4 regions of the Phyllobacterium sp. CCNWLW183 genome follow, and region 4 is predicted to be linked to each of the others. Evidence: predicted binding sites of a transcription regulator. Region 4 holds the regulator's gene; each other region holds the start of a gene.
What was found. The regulator PhoB, encoded in region 4, activates phosphate uptake and scavenging genes when phosphate is short. The targets are predictions, from matches to a motif close to TGTCATNNANCTGTCAT.
Positions count from the first base shown of each region.

Region 1: the regulator PhoB is predicted to act here: its motif matches at 1,934-1,950, upstream of V9K95_RS22485 (PhoX family protein).
Region 2: the regulator PhoB is predicted to act here: its motif matches at 1,977-1,993, upstream of pstS (phosphate ABC transporter substrate-binding protein PstS).
Region 3: the regulator PhoB is predicted to act here: its motif matches at 1,704-1,720, upstream of V9K95_RS19510 (RNA degradosome polyphosphate kinase).

Region 1 is NZ_JBBCBN010000012.1:74,385-77,525, forward strand. Features, by position in the region: gene V9K95_RS22470 (succinylglutamate desuccinylase/aspartoacylase family protein) at 1-70, shown strand, start outside; gene V9K95_RS22475 (HAD family hydrolase) at 64-822, shown strand; gene V9K95_RS22480 (threonine ammonia-lyase) at 896-1,882, shown strand; gene V9K95_RS22485 (PhoX family protein) at 2,018-3,141, shown strand, end outside.
Region 2 is NZ_JBBCBN010000008.1:127,515-130,655, forward strand. Features, by position in the region: gene V9K95_RS18310 (Na/Pi cotransporter family protein) at 1-634, opposite strand, end outside; gene pstS (phosphate ABC transporter substrate-binding protein PstS) at 709-1,791, opposite strand; gene V9K95_RS18320 (3-hydroxybutyrate dehydrogenase) at 2,049-2,855, shown strand; gene V9K95_RS18325 (acetoacetate decarboxylase) at 2,891-3,141, shown strand, end outside.
Region 3 is NZ_JBBCBN010000009.1:50,936-54,076, reverse strand. Features, by position in the region: gene V9K95_RS19510 (RNA degradosome polyphosphate kinase) at 1-1,617, opposite strand, end outside; gene V9K95_RS19505 (zinc-finger domain-containing protein) at 1,799-2,044, shown strand; gene V9K95_RS19500 (FAD-dependent monooxygenase) at 2,041-3,141, shown strand, end outside.
Region 4 is NZ_JBBCBN010000010.1:133,329-136,469, forward strand. Features, by position in the region: gene V9K95_RS21370 (ABC transporter ATP-binding protein/permease) at 1-1,082, shown strand, start outside; gene phoB (phosphate regulon transcriptional regulator PhoB) at 1,246-1,932, opposite strand; gene phoU (phosphate signaling complex protein PhoU) at 1,949-2,677, opposite strand; gene pstB (phosphate ABC transporter ATP-binding protein PstB) at 2,701-3,141, opposite strand, start outside.

The sequences.
Region 1 (3,141 bases), on a different contig from region 4:
CGACGATCTCCTGAAACTTCTTGGCAGCAGACGTTCTGAAAATGCCAAGCCTGGCTCGCTGGAATCATGATCATGATGCGAACCACCCAGTCTAAAGAGATACGCGGTATTCTGTTCGACAAGGATGGAACGCTGGTCGATTTCAATAAAACGTGGTTTGGCATCACCATGGAACTAGCGCACATGGCCGCCAAGGGTGATGAAACCCGCGCGAAGGCTCTCGTTGAGGCTGGGGGATATGATTGGGAGATGCAAAAGTTCCGCGGTGGCTCGGTGGTTGCTGCCGGAACCATCAATGATGTTGTCGATCTGTGGCATCCCGAGCTTTCTCTCGAAGAGAAACGGCAATGTATTCGTGACTATGATCATTATACAGTTCAGGAAGGCTCGAGCCGCGCTGTCGGAATCGATGGATTGCACGCAACGCTCGAAGCTCTTGTCGCTCGGGGTTTCGTGCTTGGCATAGCAACCAATGATTCTGAAGCAGGCGCTCGCGCTACAGCTGAAGCCTTGGGGCTATCACCGCTTTTCTCGGCAATCATAGGATATGACTCCGTTGCCCGCGCCAAGCCGCATGCAGACCAGCTTCACCTCTTTGCCGCGAAAACCGGCCTGCCAGTCGAAGCGATTGCCATGGTAGGGGACAATTCTCACGATCTGGAAATGGCCCATGCCGCTGGAGCGGGACTTGCCATAGGCGTCCTGTCAGGAAACAGCACATTGGATGACCTTGCCCACCTCAGTGACGCGATCCTTGGCTCGATTGCAGAGTTGCCCGAGTTTCTGGAAAAGCGTGCCAACGCGGTATTCGTGCCAGATTGATATGATGACAATGATTTGGGTGCCTGCTGCATTATAGAATGCTATCGACTGGATAGCTGACAGGAGAGGGCTCATGGATCATCAGAATTTCGCCGCCGGGATTGCCGATATCGAAGCTGCCGCAAAGAGATTGTCCGGGCAGCTTATGCCGACACGGCTGATGGAATCGGAAAGTCTCAACGACCGCTACAATGCGCGTATTTTCTTCAAGCCAGAATGCCTGCAACGGACCGGCTCATTCAAGTTTCGCGGTGCCTATAATCGTATCAGTCAATTTACGCCGGAAGAGAAAAAGCGCGGGATCGTTGCATTCTCTTCAGGCAATCACGCACAAGGCGTCGCAAGTTCTGCCCGCATATTCGGCATCAAGGCAGTCATCATCATGCCCAGCGATGCGCCACAGGTTAAGGTTGATAATACCCGCTCCTACGGGGCGGAGGTTGTGTTTTTTGACCGTTACACCGAGAGTCGGGATGTGATTGCCGCCCCCTTCATTGAAGAGCGTGGCATGGTTTTGGTGCCGCCTTACGATGACCCATCCATTATTGCGGGTCAGGGCACGATCGGGCTTGAAATTGCTGATGAAGCCAAAGAACGCGGTATCACGCTGGATGATGTATTTGTGCCCAGCGGCGGCGGTGGTCTCATCAGTGGCGTCTCGATTGCAGTAAAAGCGCGCTCTCCGCAAACGCGCATTTGGGGCGTCGAACCGGAAAACTTTGACGATTTGCGCCGTTCATTGGTCGCTGGTGAAATTCGCAGCAATGAGACGGGATATCGCTCAATCTGCGATGCAATTCTTACTGCTCAACCCGGCGATCTCACATTTCCAATCAACAGGCAAAATCTGGCCGGCGGCATCGCTGTTTCCGATATCGCCGTGCGCAAAGCCATGCGCGAGGCAGCAAGCCATTTGAAACTGGTGGTTGAGCCCGGCGGTTCTGTTGGTCTTGCTGCGCTGGCTTCTGGCGAAGTCGATATCAAGGGCAAGACGGTGGCGGTCGTCCTTTCAGGAGGCAATGTGGACCTCGACTCTTTCAGTAAGCTGATTGCGTCTTAATAGGTTTCTGACTTTAATCGTTGGTAGCTACCGCTATAAAAGCTGAACTCTTGTCATCAGTTTGTTACGCTGAACTTCTAGCCATTCTGGAACGGTTCTAATCCGCAACCCAGCCAGACAGCCAGAGGTCACGCCATGAATGATCAAACTCCCGTTTTCAGAACCAGCCAGCTTGAAGAGAATGATGGTCCTGGCCACAATCCGACCGACAATCCTACAATGGGCGAGCTCATTGCAGCTCGATTCTCCCGCCGTGGCTTTCTGAAAGGATCACTCGCGGTTTCCGCTATTGCAGCCACCGTCAGCCCGATGGCGCTGATGCTGGCTGATGATGCTCGCGCTGAAACCAAATCTGCTTTCAGTTTTGAGGAAGTAGAAGCCGGTATTGATGAAAAACACCATGTTGCAGCCGGATATGATGCGGATGTGCTTTTACGCTGGGGCGATGGAATTTTCGTGGATTCTCCAGAGTTTGATCCGCGTAATCAGACTCCGGAATCTCAGGCGAAGCAGTTTGGCTACAATAATGATTATGTCGGTTATATTCCGATAGATGGCTCGTCTGAGCATGGTCTTCTGGTCGTCAACCATGAATACACGAATGAACATCTCATGTTCCCAGGCATCGTTAAGGTTGCTGAGGGCAAGATCGAAGTCGCTCCTGCCGACAAGAAGCGTGTTGATATCGAGATGGCTGCCCATGGAGGCACTATTGTCGAGATCAAGAAGACCGATGGTAAATGGCAGGTCGTCAAGGACGGCAAGCTGAATCGCCGCATCACCGCCAATACCGAGATGCAATTGTCCGGTCCTGTTGCCGGTCATGACCGTGTAAAAACCAATGCAGATTCCTCCGGCAGAAAAGTCTTCGGGACAATTAATAATTGTGCTGGAGGCGTCACGCCCTGGGGCACCTATGTGATGGCCGAAGAAAATATTCATGGCTATTTCACAGGCGAACTGGCTGCCGACAGCAAGGAAGCGGCAAACTACAAACGTCTCGGCCTTCCGGAGGGCAGTTATGAATGGGGCAAATTCCATGATCGCTTCGATGTCTCGAAAGACCCCAATGAAGCCAACAGGTTCGGATGGATTGTCGAAGTCGACGTGAACGATCCGGTATCTGTCCCCAAGAAACGCACCAGCATGGGCCGCTTCAAGCATGAAGGCGCTGAGTCGATCGTTTCCAAAGATGGCCGAGTCGTGTTTTATCTCGGCGATGACGAGCGTTTCGACTACGTTTATAAGTTTGTAACCAC
Region 2 (3,141 bases), on a different contig from region 4:
CGGCAGCGCCCAACCCCATGACGATACCGATTGTAGCCGAGGATGAGTGGATCATCGCGGTCACACCAGCTGCAATAAGAACGCACTTGATCAGGTTGAAATAAGAGTCTGCCTGGAGGGTAGAAAGAACCGACATCACTTCCGGGATATTTCGGAGCGGTCTTAGACCACCGGTCATCAGGTTCAACCCGTAGAAAATCAGGGCAAAGCCCATGCAGGCAAGCGCGATGTTGCGCACTTTGTCATTCTTCGAAAAACAATAGACCAACGAGAAAAGGCCGGCAAAGATCAGACCGAGCGGCCCAAGAGGGAGCGCAATCAAGCCATTGCCAAGTGTGGTGCCGATATTCGCTCCCATTATGACACTGATGGCAGGCCTCAATCCAACGACCCCGGCGTTCACCAGGCCTACTACCATAACAGTCATCGCCGTTGATGACTGGATGACACCTGTTATGAGTGTACCGGCCACAACACCTTTTATCGGGGTTCCTGCGGCTTTGGCCAGAAATGCCCGCATCTTGTTGACCGAAAGTGCCTGGATGCCATTCGACATGAATTCCAGACCAAGCATGAATATTCCGAGCCCACCGATCACCGGCACAAGAATATCCTTGAAAATATCTATATCCATTGCGTCTTATCCCCATAGCGCCAAGGCGCGGTCCATTGATCTGCCTGCATCCCCTTGCAGGCATGCTTTAACTTTCATTGCGTTGAGGAGCCGATCAGCCAATATTGCTTTATCCGGCTCACCAGAGGTTCCGATAAAGGCACATAACGCAGGGCCTGCGCATCGCGGCCGCCGCTCTCAAATGCCAGTCGGAAATAGTCATGGACACGGCGATAGCGACCAGGTGAACGACCCTCTATTGGCACGACGGCATAAGTGGCACCGCATATCGGATAGGTCGCGTCTCCGGGCTGGTCAGTCAGGGATAGGGCAAAATCCTCCGCCTTCGTCCAGTCAACGGCCGCTTGCGCTGCGCTAACACCCTCCGGGCCGGGCAGAACGAATTTGCCTGACTTGTTCTCAATGGCAGCAACCGTCAGTTGTGCTCTTTCGACCTGCCCATATTCTGCATAGGCAATGGCGCCCTTTGTGGCTTTCACCGTAAGAATTAAGTCTTGTGTCCCTTCGACACTGGTCCCCCACGGCCAGGCTATCAGCGTGTCCGCCCCATATTTCGCTTTCCACTCATCATTCTTGGAGGAAAGGTAGCTGGAGAACATATAGGTAGTGCCCGATCCATCCTTGCGATGGATGGGACTGATCTTTATGTCCGGGAGATTTAATTCCGGGTTTAACTGTTTTATCGCCGGGTCGGACCAGGATTGGATTTTGCCAAGATAAATATCCGCAAGAAGCGGACCCGACAGATTCAACCGGTCAATGCCTTCCAGATTGATTGCGATGGCAACGCTGCCCAAAACAATCGGGAATTGCTGACGGCCATGTTTGGCAAGTTCCGCATGCGATAAAGGAACGTCTGTTGCCGCAAAATCCATTTCCGGCTGGCTGAGGCGCATAACACCTGCGAGCGATCCTACCAATTCATAGTCTACCGTCCAGTCCGGCGAAGTGAAATCTCCACCATCTGTGCGGGATGCTTTGTAGTTTTCAGCCCATTTCGCAATGATGGGCGCTGCAAATGTCGAGCCGGCGCCGCGGATTGGTTCAGCTCTGGCAGCGGGGGACAGCAAGACGACGAAGATCGTGATCGCCAAAACAAAAATGCGTGAAACGCATGATATTTTTTGGAGCATAAACAGCACGGAGCGTTTCATCATTGTACCTCAGATATGATCAATTAAAGGTTCACGAAGGCTGATCGCCTTCGCTTCAAAGGAGTTTGAAACGTCTGGCTTGCTTAAAAACTATTCTTACTTTTTCAGTATCTCCGTTTCTTAAAACATTAATGACAACTCCCTGCTTCGGATTCTTATTGGGACCATCACCGAAATTGGCAGCCGCCTGTCATTCAACTGACACGTCGAGGAGATTTACATTGCTCGACTACGAAGGTCACATTCCGCAGGAGATTTAGATGTCCGACAGCGCAGGCGATACCGGCCTCAAGAACAAGGTCGCGATCGTAACCGGATCGACAAGCGGCATTGGTATGGGCATAGCACGCCGGTTGGCAGGGCAAGGGGTGAACGTCGTGATCAATGGCCTCGGTGATGCCTCTGTTATCGAGGCGGAACGGAGTGCCATTGAAACCGAATTTTCCGTGCGGTGTCTGTATTCGCCCGCGAACATGCTTTCTGGTCCCGAAATTTCCGGCATGGTACAGCTTGCAGTCGATGAGCTCGGTTCATGCGATATTCTGATCAACAATGCCGGCATTCAGCATGTGGCACCGATCGACGAGTTTCCGGACGAGAAGTGGGAAGCGATCCTGCAGATAAATCTTGTCGCTGCCTTCCATGCCATCAAGGCGGTCATTCCCCCGATGAAGGCACGCGGATGGGGCCGGATCATCAACATTGCGTCTGCACATGCCCTGGTCGCATCCCCCTACAAATCTGCCTACGTGGCCGCCAAGCACGGCATTGCCGGTCTGACGAAGACCGCCTCCCTGGAGGTGGCAACAAACCGGATAACGGTGAACGCGATCTGCCCCGGATATGTCTGGACGCCATTGGTCGAAGCGCAGATCCCAGGCACCATGGCTGCCCGCGGCATGACCAAGGAACAAGTGATCCATGACGTGCTTCTGGAAGCGCAACCCACGAAGGAATTCGTAACCATCGATCAAGTAGCGGCGCTTGCGGCGTTCCTGTGTTCGCACGACACCGCTTCAATCACTGGTGCGATCATTCCCATTGACGGTGGATGGACCGCACATTGAACAATGCTTTCGTAGCTATTCAAGGGACAGACCATATGAAAACCGACGATGTTCGCCGCGCCTATGCGATGCCTCTGACCAACCCGGCCTATCCGCCCGGACCTTATCGGTTCACGGACAGGGAATATGTCATCATCACCTATCGAACCGATATTGACGCCTTGCGGCAGGTTGTTCCCGAACCGCTTGAAATTGTCGAGCCGATCGTGAAATATGAATTCATCAAGATGCCGGATTCAACGGGTTTTGGCGATTACGTCGAGTCCGGTCAGGTTATCCCGGTGCG
Region 3 (3,141 bases), on a different contig from region 4:
CGCATGGGCGATTTCCTCGGCAATATGCTGAAGAATGCGAGGACGCAGCGTGATCGGGGAAACGGCAAGCTGCATTTCGCCGGAAGGCGGCGTATAGCCTGTGATGTAGTTGAAGATTTGCGCCACGTCGCGGCCAATTGAAGGCTCGCATGTGAAGAACGACAGATCCGTATAAATCTTTGCGGTGATGGGGTGATAATTGCCGGTGCCCAGATGCACATAGCTGCGCAACTTGTTTTCTTCGCGGCGCACGACCAGCGACATTTTCGCATGGGTTTTCAACTCGATAAAGCCGAAAACGACCTGTACGCCAGCGCGCTCCAGATCGCGGGCCCAGCGAATATTGGCCTCTTCATCGAAACGCGCCTTAAGTTCGATCAAGGCAGTAACGGACTTACCGGCATCTGCGGCATCAATCAGCGCACGCACGATCGGGCTATCATTTGAAGTACGGTAAAGTGTCTGCTTGATTGCAACGACATCCGGATCGGCAGCGGCCTGACGCAGAAATTGCACCACGACATCGAAGGATTCGTAAGGGTGATGGACGATGATGTCTTTCTCGCGAATCGCTGCGAAGCAGTCGCCACCATGTTCCCGCACACGTTCAGGAAAACGCGGATTGTAAGGAACAAACTTCAGGTCCGGGCGCGCGATGCTGACAATTTCCGAAATCATATTGAGCGCAAGCAGACCGCCAAGCACGCTGATGCGATTATCTGGCACACCCAGCTCCGTAGCCACAAAGCTGCGCAGGGATTCAGGCATTTCATCATCAAATTCGATGCGGATCACCTGACCGCGGCGACGGCGCTTCAGGGCGCTTTCGAACAGGCGAACCAGATCTTCCGCCTCTTCCTCAACTTCAATATCGCTGTCACGGATGATGCGGAACGTGCCGGCACCCTTGACCTCATAGCCAGGGAACAGCCGCCCCGTGAAAAGGCTGATCGCATCTTCAAGAGACAAGAAACGGTAGCGACCGCTATCATCCGGTATCTGGATAAAGCGCTTGAGCGCCTGCGGCAGGCGCAGGAGCGCCGTCATTGGGCGGTTATCCGTGCTGCGGTTCAGCAGCATGGCAATGGTGAAGCCGAGATTCGGGATAAATGGAAAAGGATGCGCCGGATCAATGGCCAAGGGTGTTAGCACAGGATAGATGGTTTCGAGAAAATGATCCTCCAGCCATTCCTGCTCAGCTTTGGTCAAACGATCAGGCCGAACAATTTCGATGTTCTCCCTGATCAATTCCTCGCGCAAGGCACTCAGACGCAGCTGCTGGGCGGCTTGAAGTTTGCCGACTTCCTCGAGAACGAATTCCAGCTGTTCCTGCGGCGTGCGTCCATCATCACTGCGACTGGAGACGTTTTCGCGCACCTGCCCGGCCAGACCGGCAATGCGCACCATGAAGAACTCATCCAGATTGGCAGCCGAAATAGACAGAAAGCGCAGGCGCTCAAGCAAGGGCTGATGGGTATTTTGCGCTTCTTCAAGCACGCGGCGATTAAATTGCAGCCAGGAGAATTCGCGGTTGACGAAGCGATCAACGCTGGTGTGCAGATCCGGCAGAGAGACATTCTCAACAGGCTGCGGAATGGTGGGCGATTGGTCGTTCATCAATATTCTCCAGCTAAAAAAATTTCCCGCAAAATGCGGACTTAAGAGCGCACCATAGACAAGTCTTTTGACAGTTTGATAGCAATCGTCTTGAAATCGTAATCAGGATGATACAAACCGAAGCGAAAGAGAAGTCAAATGCCAAACATGCGTATTTGACGAGACGATTCAGGAGCGAAAAATGGCTGGTCACAGCATCCCTCATTTCCAGAACAGCGCAGGACATGCGACCATTGCCATCGGCGTGAAGGAATTCATGTGCGTGGGTGCCAACCCGCCTTTCGACCATCCGCATGTGTTTCTCGATCTGGGCGATGACAATGAAAAAGTTTGCCCCTATTGCTCCACGCTTTATCGCTATGACGCTTCGCTGCATGCCGATGAGACAGTCCCAGCAGGTTGCACCTATGTGGACAGGGCCGCTTGAACGCATCGCTCATCGATTTAAAGACCGAACGAAACAGGCGCGATCCCAATCCTGACCAGATTATTATCGCCGGTGCTGGCATTGCCGGATTGACGCTGGCGCTTGCCTTGAGCACCAAGGGTTTTCCAGTTCAGATATTTGAGAAAAGCGCGACCCTGGCCGAAGCCGGTGCCGGAGTGCAGCTTTCCCCCAATGCCACGCGGATATTGAAGCGGCTCGGTGTTCTCGAGCAATTAACGCCATCCTCGGTTGAACCGCAGGCGATTTGTCTTGCAGATGGTTCGAGCGGCGAAATGTTGCTTTCGCTTGATGTTGGTCATGTGGCCCGCACGAGATGGGGCTCACCCTATATTGTCTGCCACCGGGCCGATCTGCAAAATGCCTTGCTGGAACAGGCGCGAAGCCAGCCCAATATAGCTATCCAGCTGCAATCAGCGGTGACACAGTACAAGCCTGGCGCAGATGGCATTATCGTTCGCGTTCAATATCACGATCGTATCGAGGAACATCGCGGGGCTTTGCTCGTAGGTGCCGACGGCGTCTGGTCGAATATGCGCACTGCCATGTCCGACATGGAGCGCGCGCGCTATACATCGACGATTGCCTGGCGTTCGACCATCGCCGCTGACCAGTTGCCAAAGAGCTTCACGTCCCTGCTGCCTCAGGGCATCAATGTTGTTGCCTGGGTTGGTTCAAACGCTCATCTGGTCGCCTACCCGATACGTTCCGGTGAAATGTTCAATTTCATTGCTGTTGCCCCGGATCGCCAAGGCGGACGGCGATGGGACGCTGGGGCTGTGCCGGAAACGCCAAGCCAAAATTTTATCCGGGAATTCAATCTTTGGCATCCCGGTATTCGCGACATCATGCTGGCGGGAAGACCTTGGACTTCATGGCCATTGTTTGAGCAGCGTAAATGCCGATACCGGATAAAGGATCGCCTGGTGCTGATCGGGGATGCTGCCCACGCGATGACGCCATATGCAGCGCAGGGAGCGGCCATGGCCATCGAGGATGCGTGGGCGCTGGCATCTGCCTTGGGGGAAAATATCGCAGCATGGCCATCGGCTTTAGACGCGTTTGACAAGACCCGCAGC
Region 4 (3,141 bases):
AGCTTTACAGAAGCGTCGACAATAATTGGGGGCGTTTCAATGTGTTCGATGCCTGCTATATGTCGTTCACCTCGATCTACAATTTCTTTTCCGCCCGTATTGTCGCCTATATACCCGGTCTTCTGCCCTATATGGGTAATACGATCAGCTTCAAGAACTATATTACCGGTTCCGAGCTTGTTGGTTCGATGATCAATGAATGCTCCTGGTTTATCCATGTCATGCCCGCAATTGCCAATTTGAAGGCAAATGCACGGCGCGTTACCGAATTGGCCCAAGCGGTCGAGCGTGTCAGCCAGCCCTCGGAATATTATCGGTCCACCGGTGTCAGTGAGTTCAAATTTGCAACACAGCATGAAGCCTTTGGCGTCTCGGTGCGGGGACTTGAATTGATGCACCGCGACAGCGAGGCCAAAGCTTTTCTCACGCTTGGAAATATGCGGTTGCGCAAGGGCCAATGGGCTTACATCAAGGGCGATTCCGGTAGTGGAAAAACCTGTTTGCTCAAAGCAATGAACGGGCTTTGGGGTTATGGCCGTGGTGAAATCTTTTACCCGAAAGATGCGGCAACGATGTATGCGGCGCAAGAGGTCAAACTTCCCGGCGTCTCGCTGAAACAGCTCGTATGCCTCCCAATGGATGAAAGCCGTTTTGGCGATTCCTCCGTTGCGGCCGCCCTGCACCGCGCCGGCATGGGCGACTTTATTGAAAACCTTGGTGAAGAATGCCGCGATGGCACGTCTTGGGACCAGCTCCTGTCGGGTGGTCAGAAGCAGAAATTGGTGCTTGCGCGCATATTGCTGCACAAGCCTGCGGTTTTGTTTCTTGATGAAGCAACCGGCGCGCTGGACCCGGACTCCAAGATCGCCTTCCATCAGGCCATCAAGGATCATTGCGCCGGAACCACCGTTATCAGCGTGATGCATGAGATCGAAGCGCCACGCTCGGTTTCCGGCGAAAACTTCTATACGCATATTTTGGAGATCAATGGCGGCACAGCCATCCAGCGGCCACTTCTGGAGACATTGGTCGAGCCAGATCCGCTACCAGCAACAAACTTCCCGCTGATTGCCGCCGAATAGCCCTTTTCGGAACACCGCGCTTTTTGTCCGGTAGAAGCAGTTCTGTTTAAATGAGACTACCGGTCATTTGCGCAAGCCATCTCTAGCGCAAATTGGCTCATATAACGCCGATTCTGTTTCCCGGCCGAGACAGAAATTCGATAAAGAAAAACGCGCTTTAATCCTATCCGAAGGAATAGCCTGCACCGCGCACGGTCCGGATCGGATCAAGCGATCTGCCAATATTGATTGCCTTGCGCAAACGGCCAACATGCACGTCAACCGTGCGGTCATCGACGTAAATATCCGCGCCCCATACATTGTCCAGGAGCTGTCCGCGCGAGAACACCCGGCCTGGAGACTGCATCAGGAATTCCAGCAGGCGGAATTCTGTCGGTCCGAGCTTGAGTTCACGCTCTTTGCGGAAAACCCTGTGCTGTTCGCGGTCAAGTTTCAGATCTCCAAAGCTCAACACATGCGACAAGAGACTTGGATTGACCCGGCGTAGCATGGACTTGATGCGTGCCAGCAATTCCGGTGTCGAGAACGGCTTGACCATGTAATCATCCGCACCGGTTGAAAGACCGCGAACACGCTCGCTTTCTTCACCGCGCGCGGTCAACATGATGATCGGCAGGATTTCTGTCTCGCGCCGAGCACGCAGGCGGCGGCAAAGTTCAATACCGGAAAGGCCTGGAAGCATCCAATCGAGGATCAGCAGATCCGGCACCTTTTCGCGCAAGGCGATTTCGGCTTCGTCACCACGGCTGATGGTTTCGACAATATAGCCTTCTGCCTCCAGATTATAACGCAGGAGAACACTGAGGGCATCTTCGTCTTCAACGACTGTGATTCTGGGAGCTATAGGCATGGTCTGCTTCCGGCAATTATGGCGTTACTGGCTCGTCAAGAATAACGGTATGCGACTGATCTTCCTTCGGGCGTTCCGCCGGAAGCTGTGTTCCCGTTACAATGTAATAGACCGTCTCGGCGATATTGGTGGCATGGTCACCGATGCGCTCAATATTCTTGGCGCAGAACAAAAGATGCGTGCAAGCGGATATGTTGCGCGGATCTTCCATCATATAGGTCAGGAGTTCGCGGAACAGCGACGTGTAAAGCGCATCAATCTCATCATCGCGTTCACGGACGATATTGACCTGTGCCACCGAGCGTGTCGCATAAGCGTCGAGAACATCCTTAAGTTGTGTCAATGCCAGTTCTGCGATGGTCTGCAGGCCGCGATAGACAGAGAGCGTCTGGCGCGTATCGTTGACGGCTACGACACGCTTGGCAATGTTCTTGCCAAGATCGCCGATACGCTCAAGATCGGATGAAATGCGGATCGTACCGATTACTTCGCGCAAGTCGATCGCCATTGGCTGGCGCTTGCCGATGATGGTGATCGCCTTTTCGTCAATCTCGCGCTGACCGGCGTCGAGGATAAGGTCGTCAGAGATCACGCGCTGGGCAAGCGCATTGTCCGAATTGACCATGGCCGACACAGCCTGTTCGACCATGCGCTCCGCATGTCCGCCCATCTCTGCAATCTTGTGCGTCAGAAACTTCAGTTCATCGTCATAAGAGCGGACGGTGTGTTGTGCTGTGTCAGTCATTGTCTAACCCTCTTCCCGTGAGATCAACCGAAACGTCCGGTAATGTAGTCCTGCGTGCGCTTTTCGGTAGGGCTGGTAAACATCATTTCAGTGTCACCGACTTCAACAATATTTCCAAGATGGAACATTGCCGTGCGTTGCGACACGCGTGCCGCCTGCTGCATTGAGTGCGTGACGATGACGATCGTGTAGTTCTGGCGCAATTCGTCGATCAGTTCTTCAACCTTTGCCGTCGCGATAGGATCAAGCGCCGAGCAAGGCTCGTCCATCAAAATCACTTCCGGGCTGACCGCAATGGCGCGCGCGATGCAAAGACGCTGCTGCTGTCCGCCGGAAAGACCTGTGCCAGATTCATGCAGACGGTCTTTCACTTCCGCAAACAGGCCTGCGCGCTGCAGGCTTTTTTCCACGATTTCGTCGAGATGACTCTTGCTTTTGACAAGACCATGAATGCGCGGGCCATA